3 regions of the Microbacterium sp. SCN 69-37 genome follow, and region 1 is predicted to be linked to each of the others. Evidence: predicted binding sites of a transcription regulator. Region 1 holds the regulator's gene; each other region holds the start of a gene.

Region 1 (7,676 bases):
CGGCGATGTGGTGCGGGTCCCGTCCGCCGAGCACCGTGACGTGCATCGTCAGACCGGCATTGAAAGCGAGCGCTTCGAACGTGTGACGCACGAGCGACCCGGTGAAGTGGCCGCCGATGAGATGGTGCTCGAACCCGACCGGCTCCCCGGTGTGGACCAGATAGGGGCGCCCGCTGATGTCGACCACGGCCTGGGCCAGCGCCTCGTCCAGGGGAACGAGCGCATCCCCGTAGCGCGAGATGCCGCTCTTGTCGCCGAGCGCCTGACGGATCGCCTGACCCAGGACGATCGCGGTGTCTTCGACGGTGTGGTGCGCATCGATGTCGGTGTCTCCCGAGGCGCGCACGGTGAGATCGGTGAGCGAGTGCTTTGCGAAGGCTGTGAGCAGGTGGTCGAAGAACGGCACCGTGGTGTCGATGCTGCTGTGCCCGGTGCCGTCGAGGTCGAGATCGAGTTCGACCGTGGACTCGCTGGTCGCGCGTCGCAAGGATGCCGTGCGGGGGGCCGGGGTGCTCATGAGCCGAGTCTACCGAGAGCCCGCGCGCCGGCCCGGCGTGTTACCCCGGCGTTCACCGTCAGTGCGCGCCGGAACCGCCCGGGCCGAGTGAGGCGAGCGCGTCGAGGAACGCCGTCGACTCCTCCGCGGTGCCCGCCGTGACACGCAGACTGTGGGCGATGCCGACATCGCGGATCAGAACGCCGCGGTCGTAGAGCCCCTGCCACGTCGCCGCAGGATCTTCCACACCGGAGAAGAGCACGAAGTTCGTCCAGCTCTCGAAGGGGCGGTAGCCGAGCGCGTCGAGTGTCGCGGAGATACGGTCGCGCTGAGCGACGATCTCGTCGACCATCGCGAGCATCGCCGGCGCGTGACGCAGCGCGGCCGATGCCGCCGCCTGCGTCAGCGCACTGAGGTGGTAGGGAAGCCGCACCAGACGCAGAGCATCGATGACGGCGGGGTCGGCCGCGAGGTAGCCGACGCGAGCGCCGGCGAACGCGAAGGCCTTGCTCATCGTGCGAGACACGACCAGCCGCGGCCGATCGGGCAGCAGCGTCAGTGCCGACCGGGAATCGCGGGGCGCGAACTCCTGGTAGGCCTCGTCGACGATCACAATGCCCGGTGCGGCGTCATAGACGGCCTCGATCACATCGAGTCCGAGTGGCGTTCCGGTCGGGTTGTTCGGCGCGCACAGAAAGACGACATCCGGCTGCGCACGGTCGACCTGAGCGGCCGCGTCTTCGGGGGCGAGTGTGTAGTCGACGCCGCGCGTCCCGCTCACGTACGTCGCGCCAGTGGCACGAGTGAGCAGCGGGTACATCGAGTAGGTCGGTGCGAAACCGAAGGCCGTCCGACCGGGGCCGGCGAACGCTTGCAGAAGGTGCTGCAAAACCTCATTGGATCCGTTCGCCGCCCAGATCTGCGCGGCCGACAGGCCATGACCCAGGTAGTCCGCGAAGCCCTCCCGCACGGCGGTGAACTCGCGATCCGGATAGCGGTTCACCTCCCGGAGCGCACGGGCGATGCTGTCGAGGATGTCGTCCGCGACCGCTTCGGGCACCGGATGCGTGTTTTCGTTGACGTTCAGCGCGACGGGCAGCGGAGCCTGGGGAGCGCCGTAGGGCGTCAGGCCGCGCAGGTCGTCTCTGAGGGGAAGGTCATCGAGTCGAACGCTCACCCTCACCATCGTAGAGGTCGCCGTGATGAGCGGACGAGGCTGATCAGTGGCCGGCGGAGTACTCGGCGGGGATCGCGATGCTCTGTCCGGCATCGAGGCTGCCCGAGTCCAAGGCGTTGAGTCGAACGATCGCGTCGACGGCGTCGCGCGGGTCGACGTCAGGTGCGACCGCGCGTGCGATCGACCAGAGCGTGTCGCCCGGCTGAACCGTGACGTGGGTGAACGTGACTCCCGAGGATCCCTCATTGGAGGCCAGCGCGCCGCCGCCGGACACGATGCCGATACCGAGCGCGACGATGACGGGGATGGAGGCGAGGAAGGCGAGCACCCGGCGACCACGAACCGTCAGGCGCAGACGGGTGGCGGGGGCCGCCGCGATGACACGGCCGCGGGGCGAGGCGCCGAGGATGTCGATCGTGGTCATGGGTTCCTCCTTGAGACGTGTCCCGCGCCGCGGCGTCGGGGGTGAGAGCGTCACCTCGAAGATTCGAGTCGAGATTCGCATCCGCCTCTCGGCCGGGAGAGCCGGATGCGAATCTCTGTTCCGAATCTATCTTCGATAGTGTTCGAGTGTCAAGCGATACGGTTCTCGCAGATGAATCGAATCCGACACGCGCACGCGTGCCGTCCGACCGTGCGAAAACCGGATACGGTTTCGACAAGACGACCCCATCACCAACCTCCGACATTCGAAGGCTCTGCCTTCCGGGGACGCGATCGAAGGAGCGCGCGATATGGCCGAGAAGCCTCAGACACGCAGGCGGAAGAACCTCAGCGACAAGCAGCTGAAGATCCTCGAGGTGATCCAGACCTCCATCGCGCGCCACGGCTACCCGCCGAGCATGCGCGAGATCGGCGATGCCGTGGGCCTGAAGTCGCTGTCCAGCGTCACCCACCAGCTCAACCAGCTGGAGCTGAGCGGCTACCTCCGCCGCGACGCCGGCAAGACGCGCGCGATGGAGGTCCTCATCGATCTGCCGGGTGCCGCCGCCGAGAATCCCGCCGACCTCGTTCCGGCCGTGGGCGATGCGGCACTGGTCCCTCTGGTGGGGCGCATCGCGGCGGGCGTGCCGATCACGGCAGACCAGCAGGTCGAGGAGATCTTCCCCCTCCCCCGCCAGCTCGTCGGCAAGGGCGACCTGTTCATGCTCAAGGTCAGCGGCGAGTCGATGATCGACGCCGCCATCTGCGACGGCGACTGGGTCGTCGTGAGATCGCAGCCGACCGCGGACAACGGCGACATCGTCGCGGCGATGCTCGACGGCGAAGCGACGGTGAAGACCTTCCGGCAGCGGGACGGCCACACGTGGCTGCTCCCCCGCAACTCCTCCTTCGAGCCCATCCTCGGCGACGACGCGGTGGTCCTCGGTCGCGTCGTGGCCGTCCTGCGCGCGATCTGATCATGTCGCGGGGGGCGCGCCCTCGCATCGGCCGTCGCGATCGTCCTGGCCGTCGTCTGCCTCCCGTTGTCCATCCTGAGCGTCTGGGCGCGGGTGCAGCTGGTCGACGAAGACGCGTTCACCGCGACGCTTGTGCCGCTGGCCCGTTCGACCACCGTGCAGGACGCGCTGATCGCGGCATCCGCCGACGCGGTGGACGCGAGGCTCGACGCCGACGCCCTCACCGGCTCGATCGTCGACGGCATCATCGGGCTGGGCGTCGGCGACCGGGCCGCGGACGCATTGCGGCGACTGCAAGCGCCTGCCGCCGCCGCCGTGCAGACTCTCGTGCACGACACGATCGCCGACGCGATCCGCTCAGACGGCTTCGGGTCGCTGTGGGAACAGCTTCTCCGGCAGTCTCATCGCGCGCTCACGCTCGCCGCGACCTCCGATGGCGCCGGCGTCGTGGTGCAGACCGAGGCCGGACTCGGCATCCAGGTCGGCGCCGTGGTGGCGGGCGTGAAGGAACGTCTGAGCGCGCAGGGCGTGGCGTGGGCGACGCTCATCCCCTCCGTCGATCACGTCGTGGTCATCGGCTCCGGAGACACCCTCGCCGCCGTTCGAACGGGATATGCGCTCGGCGTGACGGTGGGATGGTGGATGCCGGTCGCTACCGTCATCCTGTTCCTCAGCGGGATCGCGCTCGCGCGGCGACGCCTGAACGCCCTCCGGCGGGCCGCACTCGCGGCGGCGGCGTGCCTCGGGGCGCTGCTGATCGCGGCTGCCGCGGGGCGGGCGGCGGTGTCGTCCGCCGCAGCCGGGACGGCGCTGACGCCGGCCGCGGCCGCCGCCGTCTTCGACCAGCTGCTGGCGGCGGCGGTCGGCGCGACCGGCGCAGCTCTGGCGATCGCTCTCGCCGTCGCCGCCGGCGCGTGGCTCGCCGGTCAGTCCGTGCGCGCGGCGGCTCTTCGCCGCGCGTGGAGTCGTTGGGGTCTTCGCCGCGCGGCGGCGGACGAGTCCTCCGACTGAGCGGACGGCGTCAGGGGCTCGCTTCGGAGATCAGCTCTGCGGCGCGCAGCACGCCCAGAACGGTGTCGTGGTTGTTGAAGGCGTAGAGGTGGATGCCGTCGGCGCCGCCGGCGACAACGGACCGCGCGAGGTCGGCGGCATGGGCGAGGCCGACGGCGCGCTGCGCGGCGGCATCCGGAGCCGACTCGAGCGCCGCGGCGAGAGCGTCGGGGCGCGCATCTCCGGTGAGCTCGAGCACTCGGCGCAGTCGCCCCGGAGAGGTGATGGGCATGATCCCGGGCACGATCGGGATGACGACCCCGGCCGCACGGGCGCGCTCGACGAAGTCGAGGTACTCGTCGGCGTGGAAGAAGAGCTGTGTCAGGGCGGACGTCGCCCCGGCGGCCTGCTTGGCGAGAAGTGCGTCGATGTCCTCGTAGCGGTGACGCGAACGCGGGTGACCGTTCGGGAACGCCGCGACGGCGATCTGGACGCGGTCGCCGTCGGTGACCTGCACGGCTCCCGGAAGCCCGGGGATCTCACGCTCCCGATACGGCGAGCGCTCCGCCTGCACCCGGCCGATCAGCTGCACGAGCTGAGCGGCCGACTCCAGATCGCCGAACACGATGTCGTCCTCGCCGATGCCGACGGGCGGGTCGCCCCGCAGCGCCAGGAAGCGGGTGATGCCGGCATCGAGGAAGTCGCGGATGACCGTCGTGGCTTCGGCGTAGCTGCTGCCGACACAGGTCACGTGCGCGACGGGCGGAACGGTCGTCTCGCGGAGGATGTGCGTCAGCACGGTGAGCGAGCGGTCGGTCGTCGAGCCGCCCGCTCCGAACGTCACGGAGATGAAGCGCGGACCGGCGGCGGCGAGCACGCGAATGGTCTCGTAGAGAGCAGGCAGCTGCTCGGGGGTGCGCGGAGGGTAGATCTCGAACGAGAACGGTACCCGCGGCGAGGCCGTGACGGCGGCCGCCGGAGCGCCGACGCGAGGTTCGTGGGCCATCTTCGCTCGGTTCCCTCTCGGGTCGGGGTCGTGCGGCCGGTCGGCCCCGGCCTCGATGCCCCACTTTAGAGCCACGGCGGTGCCCTCACCCGCGTGTGACGGCACGTGCCTGCCGACGTGGCAGGTCGCACACGCGTAGCGTGGCAGCCATGGTCGATGTGCACCCTTATGGATCCTGGCCCTCCCCGTTCACCGCCGCGTGGGCTTCTTCGGCTTCTCCCCGGGTCGACGGCGCTGCGCTCGTGGGCGACGAGGTGTGGTGGGCGCAGTCGGTGGCCGAAGAGGCCGGCCGCACGGCCGTGTTCCGGCGCGATGCGACCGGCACGGTGCACCTCGTCCTGCCGGCGCCGTGGAACGCCCGATCCGGCGTCCACGAGTACGGCGGCGGGTCGTGGGCGGTCGACGATGCCGGTCGGCTGTTCTTCGTCGAACGCCGCGACCAGCAGGTGTGGGTGCAGGAGCCCGGCTCGGACCCTCGTCCCCTGACGGACGATGCGGATGTCCGCTACGGCGGACTTCGCGCGACCGGCGGGATGCTGCTCGGCATCCGCGAGCGCGGCGGCCGCGAGCGAGCGATCGTGCGCATCGACCTCGACGGTGCGGGAGCAAACGACCTCGTCGCGGGCAGCGATTTCGTGGCTCAGCCCGCGCTGTCCCCGCGCGGGGACCGGCTCGCGTGGGTGGCCTGGAATCATCCCGACATGCCGTGGGACCGCACGACCCTGCGTATCGGTCGTCTCGAGGACGGCGCCGTGGTCGAGTGGACCGACGTGACCGACGGCAGCACGGCAGCGCTCCAGCCCGAATGGACCGACGAGGACGACCTGCTGTACCTGGACGATGCGACGGGTCGGTGGAACCTCTGGAGCCTACGCCTGGATGCCGACCTGCCGCGGGCGCCTCTCGCCCCGGCCGATGCGGACACGGGGGGCCCGCTGTGGTCACTCGGCAGCCGCTGGTTCGGTGTGACGTCCGACGGCGGGGTGATCGCTGTCCGCACCAACGGCTCGGATGAGCTCGTCTGGCGGGATGCCGCGGGCACCGAGACCGTGATCGACATCCCCGCCACCGCATCCCTCGCCGTCGAGGCGGTCGTCGGCCGCCGGGCGCTGGTCTCCGGCATGGCACCGGGCGTGAGCGGCATCTGGCTGGTGGAGTTCGATGCGGAGGGGGCGACGGTGCACGTCGACCTCATCGTCGGACACCGTGCGGAGATCGCGGGTGAGGAGCTCGATGCGTGGCTTCCCGAGACGCGCCCGTTCTCCTTGGAGGGTCCGACGGGGACGGTGCACGCATTCGTGCACCCCCCTCACCATCCGCGTGTCGCGGCATCCGATGCAGAGCGCCCGCCCTATCTCGTGCTGGTGCACGGCGGACCGACCGGCCACGAGGGCGGCGTCGCCGATGCGAAGACGCTGTTCTTCACGAGTCGCGGCATCGGAGTACTGGAGGTGAACTACGGCGGCTCGACCGGATACGGCCGCGCGTACCGGGAGCGTCTGCGCGGACAATGGGGCGTCGTCGACGTGGCGGACGTCGCGGCAGCCGCCTCCGGCCTTGCCGCCACCGGCGCCGCCGATGGCGGCCGCCTGGCGATCAAGGGCGGATCGGCAGGCGGCTGGACGGTGCTCGCGGCGCTCGCGCGCACCGATGTGTTCCGCGCGGGCATCTCCCGCTACGGCGTCGGCGACGCCCGAACCCTGGCCGCCGATACGCACGATTTCGAGTCACGGTATCTCGACGGACTCATCGGGCCCCTGCCGGAGGCCGAGGAGCTCTATATCGAGCGCTCCCCGTTGACGCATATCGACGGGTTCCGCGTGCCCGTGCTGCTGCTGCAGGGTGCGGATGACGCGGTCGTGCCTCCGTCGCAGGCCGAAGCGATCCGCGACGCTCTCGCCGCGCGCGGCATCCCGCACGCCTACGTGCTCTACGAGGGCGAGGGACACGGGTTCCGCGGCGCTGAGGCAGTCGTGCACGCGCTGGAGAGCGAGCTCGCTTTCCTCGGCCAGGTGTTCGGCTTTCCGACGCCCGGCGTGCCGGCGATAGAGCTGACGGCAGGCTAGGCGTGCGTCAGAGCGCGTAGGGCGCGAGCTCCGCCGCGAGCCGCTCCGAGACGTGCGCGTGCACGGCGGTACCGCCCTCCTCGTGGGCCGTCGAGACGATGTGCCCCGACTCGTGCACCGCGTTGATGAGGTCTCCACGCTCATACGGCACGAGTGCGCGCACCTCGACCGCCGGCAGCGGCAGGGCGTCCTCGATGACGGTGCGCAGCTGATCGATGCCCTCCCCCGTCCGCGACGACACGAACAGCGCGCTCGGCTCGAGACCGCGCAGCACCAGCCGCGCGTCGTCGTCGACGAGGTCCGCCTTGTTGAAGACGACGATCTCGCGCGTCGAGCGCGCACCCACGTCGCCCATCACATCGCGTACGGTCGCGAGCTGCGCCGCGGGGTCGGGATGGGAGCCGTCCACGACGTGTACCAGCACGTCGGCGTCGCCCACCTCTTCCAGCGTGGAGCGGAACGCCTCGACGAGCTGGTGCGGCAGGTTCCGCACGAAGCCGACCGTGTCGGTCAGGGTGTAGACGCGCCCGTCGGCCGCTTG
Region 2 (7,676 bases), on a different contig from region 1:
CGCGTCGCCGTCGTCTTCGACTACGAGTCCTGGTGGGTCAGCGGGCGCGACTCGCACCCCACCGACGCGATCCGCTACGACGACGAGACGCTGGCCTGGTATCGCGCGCTGCTGGACCTCGGCGTGCGCGCCGACGTCGTTCCCGTCTCGGCATCCCTCGACGACTACGAGGTCGTCATCGCGCCGATGCTGCACGTCATGCCCGACGCGTTGCGCGCCCGGCTGGAGGACGTCGTCCGCAGCGGTCGTCATCTCGTGACGACGTACTTCTCCGGCATCGTCGACGAGCACGACCGGGTGTGGCTCGGGGGCTACCCGGGTGCCCTTCGCGACGTCCTCGGCGTGACGGTGGAAGAGTTCGTGCCGCTTCTGCCCGAAGAATCGGCCCTGCTCGCCTCCGGGGCACGGGCGGCACACTGGAGCGAGCGGATCGCCCGCGTCGGCGCCGACGTCGAGGTGCTGGACACCTATGCGGCGGGCGAGCTCGCGGGGATGCCGGCCGTCACCCACCGCCGCGTCGGCACCGGGTCGGCGACCTACGTGTCCGCCGACCTCGGTCGGGAGGGCACCCGGGCTCTGCTCGAGCGTCTCGCCGGTGAGATCGACGCGCTCGCAGCCGACCCGCTCGCGGCGGGAGGCCGGCTCGAGGTCATCGTCCGCGGGGACGAGGCGACCCGGCACGTGTTCCTCGTCAACCGCACCGACGAGGAGGTCGTCGTCGATGCCGGAGACGGTCTGCGCGTCGCCCCGCGCGGCGTGGAGGTGCTGACCCTGCACGCGGGTCCGGCGGATGCCGCCGCCGTCGGTGCCGGTCGCGACAGGATGGACGCATGAGGGAGCGCATCGCCTGGGACGGCGGAACGTGGACGACCCCGCCGGCAGCCGTGCGCGCCCAGGGCGACGCGCTGGCCGTCACGGCCGTCGAAGGCAGTGACGCATGGCGCCGCACGGCGTACGGCTTCATCCACGACACCGAGCACGCGCTGATCGCACCGCTGCCGGTCGGGACGGCCATGGAGGTCGTCTTCGAGGCCGACTTCACAGCGCAGTTCGATCAGGCGGGACTGTTCGTGCGCGCCGACGATGAGCGCTGGATGAAGGCCGGAGTCGAGAACGCCGACGGTGTGCTCGGCGTCGGCGCCGTCGTCACCGACATCATGTCGGACTGGTCGGTCGGGGCCGTGCCGGAGTGGGCCGGGCGGCCGTTGCGCGTGCGCGTGAGCCGTGGCGAGGATGCCCTCACGGTACGCGCCGGCGTCGACGGCGAGCCGTTGCGTCTGGTGCGGGTCGCGCCGTTCCGCGGCGATCTCGACGCGCAGGCGGGACCGATGGTGTGTGCGCCGACGCGCGCCGGCCTCGAGGTCGTGTTCACCGAGTGGCTGCACACCGACGCCGACGCGTCGCTGCACTGATCGCGCCCGCGGCTCGTACCGGCGCAGCTCCTGCGTGCGCGCGACGAGGTCTCGCAGCTGTTCGAGCTCTCCGTCGATCACGCCCGCTGCGCGTGCCTGGATCAGGACGTTGCCGGCCGACGCCCTGGCAGAGTTCTTCCGCGGCTACGTGCGGGGGTACGACCTCGACGCGCTCGAGCAGCTGCTCGACGCGCGCGCCGCCGAATCCCTCGCGAGCGGCGAGGGTTCCGGCCCGGCTGCCACGTCGTGAAGCGGGGTCCCTTCCGCGACGGCTGGACGTCGGCCCGAGCAGCGTGCACTCCGGGTGCACCCTGGGACGACGTCGTGTCGGAGTCGCTCGCGGGCCCGTCGCGTCTGACCCACGACGCGTGTGCGCTCGCCGTGGTGCGGGTCGTCGCAGGAGCGTCGACTGCTCGCTGACCTGTGCCCACCTCGCTCAGAACGGGGGCGGATCCTCGGTCGCGGGAACGAACCTCACCAGTGACGGTGGCCGGTCGGTGTAGCGGCGCCCCGTGGGGCCGGTCCACTCGAGTGTTCCGCCACCGAGATGGCGCACACGCCAGGCGGTGTGATGTTTCATCGTGTGGTGGCGTCGGCAGAGGTGCGCCAGGTTCTCGTGGGCGGTCGCGCCGCCGTCTGCCGCTGCGGTCGTATGGTCGCGGTCGCATCCGTGGGCCGGCCGGGTGCAACCGGGCGCGCGGCACCGTTCGTCGCGCGCGGCGAGGTAGCGGGAGAGTTCCGCGCTGGGGCGATAGCGGTCGACGGCGACCGGGATACCGGTGTGCGGATCGGTGAACACACGATCCCAGCCGGGCGCCAGTCCCGCGAGTCGGCGGCCGATCGCCGGGTCGATGGGGCCGTGACCTGCGAGCATGGCAGGTCCGCCCGCCGGGTCTCCGGCGAGGGTCAATGCGGGGACCGTCACCTGGATGCGGGCGCGGATGGCGTCCAGGCCCGCACCGGTGGCCGTCGTCGATGGTGCTGCGGTCAGCAGGAGGTCGCCGAAGACGTCGGCGCGGACCTGCGCGAGGGTGCGGCGCTCCGCGTCGGCGGATCGGCTGGTGACGACGGTGTCGGCATCGTCGCCTCGGGCTCGCCGGGGCTCGCCGCACGCATCCTTGGAAGTGTCGGTGTCGGTGTCGGTGTCGGTCCGGTCGACGATCGTCCGAGCGCGTGTCGTGAGCGAGTCGTAGATCGCGTACGCGATCGGCGCGGGCAGATCGGCGATGAGTCTAGCCATGCCGTCGTCGAGGTCGAACAGGCGCACGGATCGCTCGTCCGTTGCCCGGTGCACGGCGTCGTCGAACGCCGCCGGGTCGATGGTCGCCGCGATGGCTTTCGCCGCCTGGGTCATTCGCGAGGGAGATTCCGTCCGTGCCGCCTCGAGCGCGAGGGTTTCGAAGCGGGCGCGATCCTCGCTCGTCCGCAGCACCGCGCCCGCTCGCGCGATGGCCCAGGCATGGCTTGCGTCGATCTCGCCGTCGGCCCATGACGCGTGGGTGCGAGGAAACAGCGTGGTCAGCAGATACGCCTCGGACATCCGTCGCTGCACGCCCCGGTCTGAGGCGCGCATCGCCATGCCCAACTCCAGCGCCACTTCCCGAAGCGGCAGGTCCGCGTCGCTCGACCGGAGGGGTGAGCTGCCCCGCTGCTGAGCTTCTTGTCGCAGCAACGCGGTCCGATCCGCGACCAGTCCGACCGCGTCGGCGAGAAGTCGAGCTTCCTCGGCCTGGACTTCGGCTATCCGCCGCCGCGCATCCACCACATCGGCGACCAGCCGGTCCAGCGCCGGCCACGGCGTATCGAGCATGCGGCCGATGTCGGCCACGTCTTCCCGCTGCGCGCTCACGTGCATCATCCCCTCGCTCCGGACAGGCCGGAGCGCAGAACCCGCATCAGGATCGGGGGGATACGCGGGGCTTCTCTCCTTCGATAATAGAACAAAGATTCGAATACTGCAATGGACATTTCGCACACGTCGTGATCCGCGACGGGGTGCGATGCATGATGGGTGGCGGCAGAGGCCGATTCGTGGTGGTGCTACCGCCGTGTCGGATCGGGCAGCGAGATCGGCGTCGTTCCCGCCACCTCGTCGCTGAACTCCTCCGGGGTCACGATCGACAGGGGCCGGGTCTCGTCCAGCGAGAGGGCGAAGCGGCGCGACTCGTGACGGTGCAGGCGCCCCGACCACAGCAGCCATCCGAAGCCGCCGGCGAAGGCGACGAATGCCGCCGCGGCCCCCAGCAGGATGGCGGCACGCGCCCCGTACTCCGCGGCCACCCAGCCCACGATGGGCGCGCCGATCGGCGTTCCGCCCATGAGGATCGCCATGTACAGGGCGAGCACGCGCCCGCGCAGCGCCGGATCGGTCGTCGTCTGCACGTAGCCGTTCGCCGTCGTGAGCGTCGTGACGACCGAGAACCCGGTGAACATCAGCGTGATGGCGTACAGCCAGTAGTCCGGCATGAACGCCGAGACCGTTCCCGCGACCGCGAACATGCCGGTGCCCACGATCACGAGACGCATCCGCGCACGATCCCGCCGGGCGGCCAACAGGGCCCCGGCGAGTGAGCCGATGGCCAGGATCGAGCTCAGCAGCCCGTAGCCGTCGGCATCCCGTCCGAACTCCAGGGCCATCGTCGAGGCGAAGATCGGGAAGTTCATGCCGAACGCGCCGAGCAGGAACACCATCACGAACGTCACCATGAGGTCGGGGCGGCTGCCGACGTAGCGGAAGCCGTCGGCCAGACGCGATGCCCCGGGCGCCGTGATGCGCGGCACGAGTTCCTCGGAGCGGATCAGCCGCAGAGCCACGATCATCGCGAGGAACGTCACCGCGTTGATCAGGAACACCCAGCCGGTGCCGACCGCGACGATCACGACGCCGGCGGCGGCGGGCCCGATCATCCGGGCGCCGTTGAAGGATGCCGCGTTCAGTGCCACCGCGTTCGAGGCGTTCTCGCGGTCGACGAGATCCGACACGAACGCCTGGCGCGTCGGGTTGTCGAACGCCGCCACGAGACCCAGCGCGAAGGCGAAGACGTACATGAGGGGAAGCGTCATGACGCCGCTGAGGATCAGGATGCCGATGGTCGCCCCGAGCACGAGAAGCGAGCTCTGCGTCACCATCAGCAGCCGTCGCCGTTCGAAGCGGTCGGCGACCCAGCCCGTCACGCTCACCAGCAGCAGGGGAGGCGCGAACTGCAACGCCATCGTCACGCCCATCGCCCCCGCGTCGTTGTGCGTGAGCTGCGTGAGCACGACCCAGCTGAGCGCCGTGGCCTGCATCCACGCGCCGATGTTGGACACCAGTGCGCCGATGAACCAGACGCGGTAGTTGAAGACCGAGAAAGAGCGGAACATCGCATTCGACGCGCGGGTGGGCGAACTCATCGGGCTGCCACCTCCCGCATCAGCTCGGCGGCGGAGCGCAGCAGCTCGCGCTGCGACGCCGTCAATGCGGCCAGGGCGTCTTCGAGCCACGAGTCGCGGCGCCGGACGGTCTCCTCCACGACCGCGCGACCCGCGTCGGTGAGCGCGATGTTGACCTTGCGGCGGTCGTCGGCGTCGGTCGTGCGCGTGAGGTAGCCCGATTCCTCCAGGCCGTTCACCGTGCGGTTCATCGACGGCGCCGACACGCGCTCCCGGTCGGCGAGTTCGCCGAGGGTGTGCTGCCCGTGCACCGACAGAGCGGCCAGCACGGCGAACTGCGCGTCGCTCATGGTGTCGACCGCCCGCTGGGAGCGAAGTCGTCGCGCCAGACGGAAGGTCGCCATGCGCAGTTCGGCGGCGGGTGCGGAGAGGTCGGGTGCGGCGGGGGCGGGCGTCTCGGGGCTCATGCTGATACTTAGCATCGCTCATTAGTCTTGCTAAGTATCACGTGGACGGTGTCAGGCGGATGCCGCCGGCGCCGGTTCTCAGCTCCGCACGGGCGGCTCCTCGGCATCCGTCTCGCCTCGCCGCCGCTCGCGGCCCAGCGGAATGGTCGCGAGAAGTCCCACCACCAGGAAGCCGGCCGCGGTGAACGCCGACAGTCGCGTCGCATCGGAGAACGCCGCCTTCGCGTCAGCGGCGATCGGCGCGGTCGCCGGGTTCGCGGCGAGGCCCGCGATGGCGCCGCCGGAGCTGTCGACGACGGCCGACACGATCTGATCGCGCTGCTGCGGCGGCAGGCCGCGGTCGTCGAGCGACGACGACAGGATGCCGGCGGTGCCGGTGAACAGCACCGTTCCGAGGATCGCGATCCCCAGCGCCGAGCCGACCTGTCGGGCCGTCGACTGCGTCCCCGACCCCTGTCCGGACAGCTCGACCGGCACGTCCTGCAGGATGACTCCGGTCAGCTGCGCCGTGGCGAGTCCCACGCCGAAGCCGTAGACGAACAGCGCGGGCAGCAGCCACAGCCAGGCCGACTGCGTCCCGGCATCCGCGCCGACGACGAGGCCCGCCGCGACCACGCCCACGATCTCGGCGACGAGTCCGGCGCGGACGATCAGCACCGCGCTGACCTTGCCGTTGGAGGCTCCCGCGAACCCGCTGGCCACGAACGAGCCCGCGGCGAGCGCGATGAGGATGAGGCCGGTCTGCAGGGCGTCGAATCCGAGGACGAACTGCAGCCACAGCGGCAGCGACAGGATGATCCCGAACTCGCCCAGCGCCACGACGAGCGCGGCGATGTTGCCGCTGCGGAAGCTCGCGATGGAGAAGAGGCGGGGATCGAGCAGGGTCGGTCGTCCCCGACGCGCCTGGCGCCGCGACCACGTCACGAAGCCCACCGCCGCCAACAGTGCCAGCGCGAAGGCGACCGGTACGGGCGAGACGGAGAACGGCCAGCTCCAGCCGGCGACGGTGAACGGGGCGTCGACGTCCCACCATCCGAGGGTGCGGCCTTCGATCAGTCCGAAGACGAGCGCTCCGAAGAGGAGGACCGACAGCACCGCGCCGAGCGCGTCGATCGCGGGCGCGTTCTGGGCGCGCGACTCGCCCACCGCCCACAGCACGCCGATCGCGATGATCACGCCGAGGGGGATGTTGATGCCGAAGGCCCACCGCCACGAGAACGAGGTCGTCAGCCAGCCGCCGAGGAGGGGCCCCACCGCCGCCATTCCGCCGATCGTCGACCCCCAGACCGCGAAGGCGATGCCGCGCTCACGACCCTGGAAGGTCGCGTTCAGCAGCGACAGCGTGCTGGGCAGCATCATCGCACCGCCGACGCCCTGCACGAGACGGGCGAGGATCAGCAGGTCGCCCGTCGGCGCGAACGAGGCGATCACCGACGCGACCGTGAACAATGCGACGCCGATCAGCAGCAGGCGTCGCCGTCCGATGCGGTCGGCGAGCGACCCGAACAGCAGCAGCAGCGCGGCGAACACGAGCGTGTACGCCTCCTGCACCCACTGCACCTGTGTGGAGGTGATCCGCAGGTCGTCGACGATCGCCGGAATCGCGACGTTGACGATCGTCGAGTCCACGATGATCAGCGCGACCGCGAGGCTGATGAAGACCAGGCCGATCCAGCGGCGTGACGTGACGTCCTTCATGAATAGCTAGCTTATCTAGCAATTTTCCGGCTGCCAACCGCCGGTCCTAGACTCGGGCCATGGCAGCGGCGCAGCGCGAGGAACGTTCCTTCATCGATCCTCACGGCATCCGCACCATCTACGACGTCTACGAGCCGGGCGGCGACGCCGCCCGCGTCCGCGGCGTCGTGCAGATCCTCCACGGCGTCGGGGAGCACGCGGGCCGCTACGCCCACGTCGCCGAGGCGCTCACGGCCGCCGGCTATCTCGTCTACGCCGACGATCACCGCGGGCACGGGCGCACCGGCCTGGAGCAGCACGGAGGCGACGTGCGCCGGCTGGGTCGACTCGGCCCCGGTGGGCTTCGGGCCGCCGTCGCGGCCTGCGCTCAGTTGAGCAGCATCATCCGCGCCGACCACCCCGGGCTGCCCCTCATCCTCGTCGGGCACTCGTGGGGCTCGTTCCTCGCGCAGATGCTGCTCGACCGGCATCCGCGGGACTACGACGCCGTCGTCCTCACCGGCTCGGCCCTGCGCTGGCCCGGAGCCCTGAACTCGGGTGACCTCAACGCGCCGTGGAAGGCGCCCGATGCGATGGGATCGGAGTGGCTGTCCTCCGACCTCGCGGTCGGCCGCGCGTTCCTCGACGACCCGCTGACGACCTCGGAGCCGCTCGCGAAGCTCTTCGGGCCGCTCGACACGCTGCGGCTGATCGGAAAGCCCGCGAAGGACCTTCCCCGCGACGTGCC
Region 3 (7,676 bases), on a different contig from region 1:
TGCACCTCCAACGGGAACCCGTCCGCGGTGACGAGCATGCCGACCACGATCTGCGGGTCCACGCGGCGTTCCTTGCTCATCCCCACCTTCCGCAGCTCGTCCTCGTCTTCGGCCTCGAAGTAGAGGGTGGTGACGTCGTAGAGCACCAACTTCAGCACACCATCACGGGTGGCATGCGTGTACGCGGCGGTGGCGAGCTTGTCCCGCCAGTCCTGCTCGACGCAGCGGGACAGAGTCCGCCAGATCGTCCGCAACCCCGGCGCCGGCACCCCGAGCTCGTCGAGGACCCGGATCGTATCCGCCTTCGAGGTCGGCTCGATGACCCGGGCGAGGACCAGCTTCATGAAGGTATCGTCGTCGACGGCGGCCGCGAACCCGAGACGTCGATACGCGGCCTCCAGCACGTCCCACAACACCCGCGCACGCGAACCCGTCACGATCGGCGCCACTCCGAGCGGCGCGGTTGGGGTCAACGCGTCGAGATCGAACGCGAGCTGCCCGGCGGTGATCCGCTCTTTCGCGATCTGCACGAGCACGGCCAGTTGCGCGTCGTCGTGCGCGGAGCCGAGGTGCTCGACAATCGTGCGGACCCCGCGGTGCTTACGAGCGATCTGCACCGCCGTCGCACCGGACGCGGTCTTCACCTTCCGCACGAACAACCCCACCGAGCGAGTCTAAGTCGCTGTCGTTAGTGCCCCGAGCGGACACCAACACTCCCGGAAAATCAACGATCTCAGGCTAGAGAAGACCAAAACACGAGAAAGTGGCACGAGTCAGGTCAGGAGTGAACTGCGGTTTCTACGGCGGGCTCAGCGGTGGTGGAGTCGTGCCGGTCAGGAGCCCGCTCTGAACTGACCGGCACGACAGGGGTGGTCTACTTCGAGGGACGGCTGTCGGTGTCTGGGTCGACCAGCTCGATCTCTTCGTGAGACACATCTTCGGTGACCTGCTGCTGCTCGGTGACCGTCTCCGTACCGAGGCTGACACGCTCGACCGGGACGGTCTCCTTGCTGGTGACGACACGCTCACCCGTGAGGACGACTTCGTGCTCCTCCGAGGTCAGGTCGCCGCCGGCCATCGCGTCGCCGATGTTTGCGTCGGTGATCGGTTCCCGGGTGACGGTGACTTCCTCGTGGCTGACCGGGACGGTCTTGGTGACCTGCTCGGTGACGATGTGCTTGCGCAGCCGGGCGCGTCCGGTTTCCACCTTTTCGGTGCCGACGTGCAGCTGCTCCTCGGAGCGGGTCATCGCGTCATCGGTGGTCGGACCGGACACGTCGTAGCCCTCGGTCGACTCGCGCGACTCTCGGGTTCCGGCGCCGGGGTCAGCATCCTGGTCGTACAGGGGCGCGTCCGAGGTGGTGGTGGGGGCGCTGTTGCCGTAGTAGTCGTACAGGGCGTCTTCTTCTTCGTGGCTGATGTTGCCGTCGCTGGAGATCCGCGGGGCGTCCTTGACCTTGTCCTTCGTGTACGAGACACGGACGTCGTTGCCGTCGAAGGACGCGTCATCCAGCGGGGCGAAGGTTTCGGAGGTGCCGAACAGGCCGGTCTTGATGGTGACCCAGGTGGGGGTCTGCGCCTCGGAGTCGACGTAAACCTGACCGACGGAGCCGATCTTGTGGTCATCGGAGCCGTACACGTCGGCGCCGATCAGGTCGTTGAGGTTGGTGGTGTCAATCATGGTTTGGTTCTCTCTTTCCCCCGGGACGGGCGCCCGGGACATCAGTGATGGATGGAGACGAGGGTGTTAGCGGCCGAGGCCGGCTTTGTCGACGCGGCGGTGGTAGCGCATCCCGGCGAGGCCGCCCAGGATGGCGCCGGCGAGGGCGACGAGGGCGGCGACAACAGCGGTGATGATGCTCCCGGCCGTCAGGTCGCCCTCGTTGATCGGGATGCGGGGGAAGCTGTTCAGGTTCCCGAGGATGTTGAACTGGGCGCCGGCGATCGCGGTGACGATCGCGAGGACCACGGCGATGATGATCGCCCACAGCCACACCGCGACACCCTGCTTGACACCGTCGAAGCGTGCCATCCGCCCCGCGACGTACCCGCCGCAGAAGTAGGCAACGAGCAGAATGACGGCCAGCCCGATGGAGCCGATGATGCCAACGGTGGCGGCATTGTCCGCGGCGGCATCGGCCGCCCGGTTCGGGTCGACCTGGTTTCCCAGACCGATCGCGGTGCCGGTCGCGGCGAGCAGCGCGGTCAGGATCACCGCGGTCCCGGTGGCGGTCAGCCAGCCGAAGAACGCGGAACCGAACTTCATCCCCCCGAACTGCTCCTTCTCCCGCGCCAGCACCTGCTCCCGGGTGGTGTCGCCACCGGTCACGGTGTGCGCGGCAGTGCCGGCCGTGCCGGAAGACGTGTTCGGTTCGGGGCGGTCATAGGGGTTGGGTGTGCGACTATCCGGCATCAGGTCTCCTCGTTCGGGTGCGCCCATCGACGTGCGGGGGCGATAGCGGCAGCTTCGCGGGTAATCAAAGACGCCATAGAGATGGGGTGGGGCTTGCTATTGGGGTGTTTACGCCGTAAGCCTGGCCTGAGCGTACACCGTAAGCCGGTCGGTTTCGACAATGCTGGTGGTTGCGGTCTGTTTCCGGGGGAGTATTGACATGGAGGTACGCGCGTGAGTAAAGAAACCGCAGGATCGTCGTCGCCGCGGCTGAGCCGCGATCTGATCGTGAAGAGCGCGCTCGAGATGATTGACCGCTCCGGCGCACAAGGCCTGTCGATGCGGGCGCTGGGTCAGCAGCTGAATGTGGAGGCGATGTCGCTGTACCGGTATGTGCACGGCAGGGAGGACCTTCTCGAGGGGGTCGTGGCGTTGCTGATGAGCGACCTGACCGCGGCGTTGCAGAAGGAGAAGGGGGAGCACTGGCAAGCGTTCCTGCAGTTGGTCGCTCACGAGGTGCGCCGCATCGCCAGTGAGCACCCGCTTGCCTTCCCTCTGGTCGCCACCCGGCACCCCGCAGCGCCCTGGCTGCGCCCGCCGCTGCGCAGCATCGAGGTCGTCAACACGTTCCTCAGCGCGCTGATCGAGGAAGGGTTCACCGACGCGCAAGCAGTCGGCGCCTACCGGTCCTTCAGCAGCTTCCTCCTCGGACAACTCCTCCTAGAATCCTCGGTCCGCGGAGCCCAAACCGCGCCGGTCGAAGAACCACTGGATGAAGGAGATGCGAGCATCCCGCACCGCGACGGGAACCTCTCCCTCGACGAGGCCCCCGAAGTAAAGCGGCTCCGGTCCCTGCTCAGCGAGGACCGCAGTGAAGAAGAATTCGAAGTGTCCCTCGAGGTACTCCTGGACCGACTCGACCGGGAGCTCTCCCAATAAGCACATTCGCATCACCAGATCGATCGTCAATACGCGGGATCTCGGCACGGAACGGTTGCATCCCGCCGATCACGTATTGACGCAGCAGAACGGCAGGAAGCCGCGGCGGGGCGGACCCTGTTGTGGTTGTTCTCGCACCGGCTTGAGCCGCTCTCCGCAGTGGGCGCTCGCGCATCCAATATTCTCTTGGCGTGGGGACCCTGTACTACGAAGGATCGGTGACACCGATCCACATCGATGATCGTGCGCTCGCGCATCTGAAGGTCGTCATTGCCACAAAGCTCCGCCGCAGTGAGAGCTTCACCCTGACATGGCATCATCCCGATGATCAGGCACACAGACGCAGCACGATCTGGTTGCATCCCTCGATTCCGCTGCGGTTCGTGTTCGAGAATCCCGAGCCCGTCAGACTGAACCAACGGTGGCTGCACGAGCTCGCCGGGTCTGCGAACTCCACCGCCGGCATCACACTCGCCGCCGAGCATCTGATCACCACCGCCGAGACGGCGGACAGCGCCGGCTCCAGCGTGAGTGGCGATTTGGAGGTGCACGCATGACAGCCGAGCGCTGCGACGTCGCGTACTCGTGGAAGCTACCGGACGGTTTGCCTGACGTTGTCGGGATCGAGTCTCGGCAGCGCCGGCTAGTGGTTTCTCCGCGAGTGCTGCGAGTTGAACACTGGCCAGCACATGACTCGCCCGGGGCACTACACGTCTTCATCAACGGCGCGCGGGTGCGCGTCGATGGAACACTTGGCAGCGACAAGGGACTCGGGTTCAGCGACGAACCCGACAGATGGGGCGAACTCGTACGCCACACAGATGAGCTCCCCAACTGGACCCGCCCATATCTCGAGGCCGCGCGCGCCTGGGAAACAGCGCGCGGCAACTCCCGACTACCCCGACTACGACTGATCTAGCAGGTGCGTTTGCCACCGCGACCCCGCCTCGCATTGACACCCGACGGCGGCTCAGCGCATTTCGTTGCACTTAGTGCAGCGAGAAAATCAGCTAGTGCAACGAAAAGACCTCTTGTGCAATGAGAACACGTTCCCGACAACCACGGTCGGCACCGCCTCGAGCGCGGGATTGAACACCCGCTCGAAGGACACGTAAGCGCTGTTGACGTCGACGTGGGCCAGCATTCAGGGCCGCCGTAGGTGGTGGATCGAGAAGGTCGCCACGCCCCAGATCACAAGCTCGGAGAGCTCGGGCACCGCGATGTCGGGATGCTCGGCGTTCTCGGACTTGAGCGTCACTCGGCCGGCGGAGATCTGCAGCCGTTTGATCGTCAGCTGCCCGTCGAGAACGGCCACCACGACATCACCGTCCCGCGGCAGCTTCGAGCGGTCGACCAGGAGCTCGTCGCCGTCACTGATCCCGGCTTCGGTCATCGAGTGCCCGGACGCGCGCACGATGAACGTCGCTTCCTGGTCGTCGACGAGCATCTCCGTCAGATCGATCGGCCCGTCGTAGTAGTCCTGTGCAGGGGACGGGAACCCGCACGCCACCGCGACGGAGGAGGCCTGCAGCATCAGCACGGTCGGCTCGTCGACGGGGCGAGGCGACAGCGCGAGCATGATGGCCTCCCGGATCGGCTATCGAATATGTGACCGATCCAGAGTATGTGAATCTCTCCCGACATTAGAACGGGTATCCTGCACGCTCCCGCTCGTGGTGCGAGAATGGGGACCATGACCTCGACCGCGCCCGACGATGAGGAGATCGCCGCGATTATCCGGGCACGGCGCACTATGGACGGTGAACCCCGCGCCGGCGTCGACGTCGACGCGCGGCCGGGGATCTGACCGGGAGGTCTGCCGATGCTCTCACCCGCCGTCGACGTCGAACCGGTCTCCACCGCGCAGGCACGCGCAGCGTGGGGCACCGGCGTCGCGCCTCTGCTCGAGGCGTTCCCGGACCACGCCGGCGACATCCTCCGCGCGATCGCCTTCGCGCACCGCGCGCCCTTCCCGGTCCCGGTGTTCATCACCGGGCGACCCGGCGCCGGCAAGACAACCCTCGCCCGAGCGATCGGCGAGCTCACCGGGCGCAGTGTCCCGCTCGAACTCCCGCAGCGATCGCTCGCATCCATCCGCAAGGCAGCCACGCCGGGGGAGCCGCTCGTCCTCGACGACATCGCGCCCGCGCACTCCCGCGCCCGGCCGGCGATGTTCACCCAGATCCAGGCTGAGGTCTACGCCAGCCGCAACTCCCCGCTGAACGCCGCATCCCTCGTCGTCGCCACCGGCGAGCAGAAGATCGACGAGCTTAGCCTGCAGCGCACCCTTGCCACCCGCATCAACAGGCGCCGGGCGCCGCGAGAGATCTACGCGCAGCTGCAGTCGCCAGCCGCGGCCGCGGCACGCCTCAGCGTGCACACCTACCTGCAGGCACAGATCCCGCGCGTGACGCTGCGCAGTGCGGACAGCGCCGCCACACGCCTCGCCCTCGGCGTCGACATCGAGCACGAACGACGCCGCGACGCCGCCCTGCACGTCGGGGGAGTGATCCTGCGCGCGCTCGATCTCGACGCGGGCACCAACCGTCACCGGATGCCGCGCGAAGACCAGATCCTCGTCGGCGTCTACGCCGCCCTGCAGTACGCGCTCGACAACGGCGCCCTCCTCGGCGGTCGACCCACCGCCGGCGACTGGGTGCTCGGCCGCCGCGACGAGGACTACCTGTACCTGATACCCGGCGAGATCCTGCCGATCGTCCGCGCCGAGATCGACGACGACACCCTCACCAGCAACGCCGTCGCGGCAGCCCTCGAGGATCGCGGTCTGCTGTACCCTTCCCGACGCCAGGGCCGCAGCATCCCCCGCAGCATCAACGGCACCCTCACCCGCGTCTGGCGTCTCAGCCCCGCTCTCCTCGTCTGAGGCGACACGCCGACGACACTGCCGCGGCCTCGCCGGCTGTCGCGTCGCCGCCGACTGAATCGCTGACGCGATCACATCGAGATCGGCAAATTCTCGACGCGCATCGCTTACGGGTTTCCGGTGTTCCGTGCCAACCCGGCCCGAAAAGGTGTTCCAGGTGTTCCACCGTTTGACCGGGGGTTTTCCGAAACGGCGAATCCGCGAAATCGGGTAGGTGTTCCACCTGTAATATCCCTTTGACCTGGGTTTTACATGCAGGCGGAACACCTGGAACACATTTTCAGACACACACGCCCCGCACGCGCGATGCGTACGCGCGCGCGAGGGTGTTCCAGGGGTGCGAGTAACTTTTTTCAGGACGCGATGTCCGCGAGGGCGTGGATGATCGGCCTATATGGGGCATGAACATCCGACGCGGCGCGCGACTCGCCATCGAAGAAATCCCTATGCGGCATCAGGTTTCTGCTAGACATGTCGCATGGCTGACGAGACGACCCCCGCTGGGGGACCAGAGCTTGACGCTCCGGTGGAGCGCCGTCGGCGCGGAACTCGGCCTCGAGGTAACCGCACCGCCATCACCGTCCGTGTACCGGATGAGCAGTACGCCCAGTACTCCCGGGAAGCTGAGGATCTCGGCATCCCGATCGGCAGCTGGGCCGCGATCGTTCTCGCCGAATCTCGAGGGCTCGAGGTTCCGGAGTACATCAAGACCGAGATCAGCAAAGCGGCTGCGCGCCGTGACGCTGCCCACCGAGCACACGCAGAGGAGCTGCCGTTGCCAAGGTCCGCGTAAAACAACTCACCCCTGCTGGTCGGCAAACCAACAGGGGTAATGAGTTTGAGGTCACGTCCTCCGGCAAGAGGACGCAAGTTTTGAGTTCTGATCCAGATCGGGGCCTTCGCTGAAAGGACGATCGTGGCTATTGTAGCCCGAATATTGCGCTTGTCTAGCGTCGTTGTGCGCAGTGTCGCACCGACCGCTAGCACCCCTGCGCGCTACCCCGACGAGGGGGTGGTGCTGCGATGACTCTCGAGATCCCCGGCACCGCCGCGTCGATGAACTCTCTCGACCGCGTCTGGGAGGCGCTGGACCGTGGGGGCTACAAGCCGACCCGACGCGCCAACACATTCAAGGCTCTCTGCCCCGTGCACGGTGACGCGAACCCCTCACTTAGCGTTCGCTACGACCCGCAGGCCGGGAAGATCGCCCTGCACTGCTTCGGGTGCGAGGCGCCCGTCTCCGACATCACCGCTCACCTGGGCCTGACCGTGAGCGACCTCTTCGACGCCCCACTGCCCACCGATCGCCGCACCCAGAACCGCACCCCCCGCCCGCGCCGCCCGGCGCTGCCGCCCCGCCTGACCCGCGAAGAGCTCGCCACCCCGGCCCCGGATCTGACCGGCGCCAAGTGGGAGCGAGTGAAGGCCTACGAGTACGTCGACGTCGACGGCATCGTGCAG

The links. The regulator LexA, encoded in region 1, represses DNA repair genes until DNA is damaged. The targets are predictions, from matches to a motif close to TCGAACANNTGTTCGA.
Region 2: the regulator LexA is predicted to act here: its motif matches at 3,349-3,364, upstream of ABS64_RS01480 (HNH endonuclease signature motif containing protein).
Region 3: the regulator LexA is predicted to act here: its motif matches at 4,932-4,947, upstream of umuD (translesion error-prone DNA polymerase V autoproteolytic subunit).

The regions. Positions count from the first base shown of each region.
Region 1 covers NZ_MEEL01000024.1:39,721-47,396, reverse strand. The annotation lists gene hisB (imidazoleglycerol-phosphate dehydratase HisB) at 1-517, opposite strand, end outside; gene ABS64_RS06105 (histidinol-phosphate transaminase) at 576-1,682, opposite strand; gene ABS64_RS06100 (LysM peptidoglycan-binding domain-containing protein) at 1,717-2,097, opposite strand; gene lexA (transcriptional repressor LexA) at 2,408-3,073, shown strand; gene ABS64_RS06090 (hypothetical protein) at 3,140-4,084, shown strand; gene ABS64_RS06085 (methylenetetrahydrofolate reductase) at 4,095-5,069, opposite strand; gene ABS64_RS06080 (prolyl oligopeptidase family serine peptidase) at 5,219-7,135, shown strand; gene hflX (GTPase HflX) at 7,143-7,676, opposite strand, start outside.
Region 2 covers NZ_MEEL01000016.1:18,098-25,773, reverse strand. The annotation lists gene ABS64_RS01495 (beta-galactosidase) at 1-834, shown strand, start outside; gene ABS64_RS01490 (DUF1349 domain-containing protein) at 831-1,412, shown strand; gene ABS64_RS01485 (hypothetical protein) at 1,522-1,662, shown strand; gene ABS64_RS01480 (HNH endonuclease signature motif containing protein) at 1,849-3,267, opposite strand; gene ABS64_RS01475 (MFS transporter) at 3,453-4,805, opposite strand; gene ABS64_RS01470 (MarR family transcriptional regulator) at 4,802-5,251, opposite strand; gene ABS64_RS01465 (DHA2 family efflux MFS transporter permease subunit) at 5,330-6,949, opposite strand; gene ABS64_RS01460 (alpha/beta fold hydrolase) at 7,009-7,676, shown strand, end outside.
Region 3 covers NZ_MEEL01000002.1:7,224-14,899, reverse strand. The annotation lists gene ABS64_RS00545 (IS1634 family transposase) at 1-665, opposite strand, end outside; gene ABS64_RS00540 (PRC and DUF2382 domain-containing protein) at 875-1,681, opposite strand; gene ABS64_RS00535 (hypothetical protein) at 1,748-2,413, opposite strand; gene ABS64_RS00530 (TetR/AcrR family transcriptional regulator C-terminal domain-containing protein) at 2,681-3,331, shown strand; gene ABS64_RS00525 (hypothetical protein) at 3,523-3,888, shown strand; gene umuD (translesion error-prone DNA polymerase V autoproteolytic subunit) at 4,476-4,910, opposite strand; gene ABS64_RS00515 (ATP-binding protein) at 5,154-6,215, shown strand; gene ABS64_RS00510 (hypothetical protein) at 6,694-7,008, shown strand; gene ABS64_RS00505 (telomere-associated protein) at 7,239-7,676, shown strand, end outside.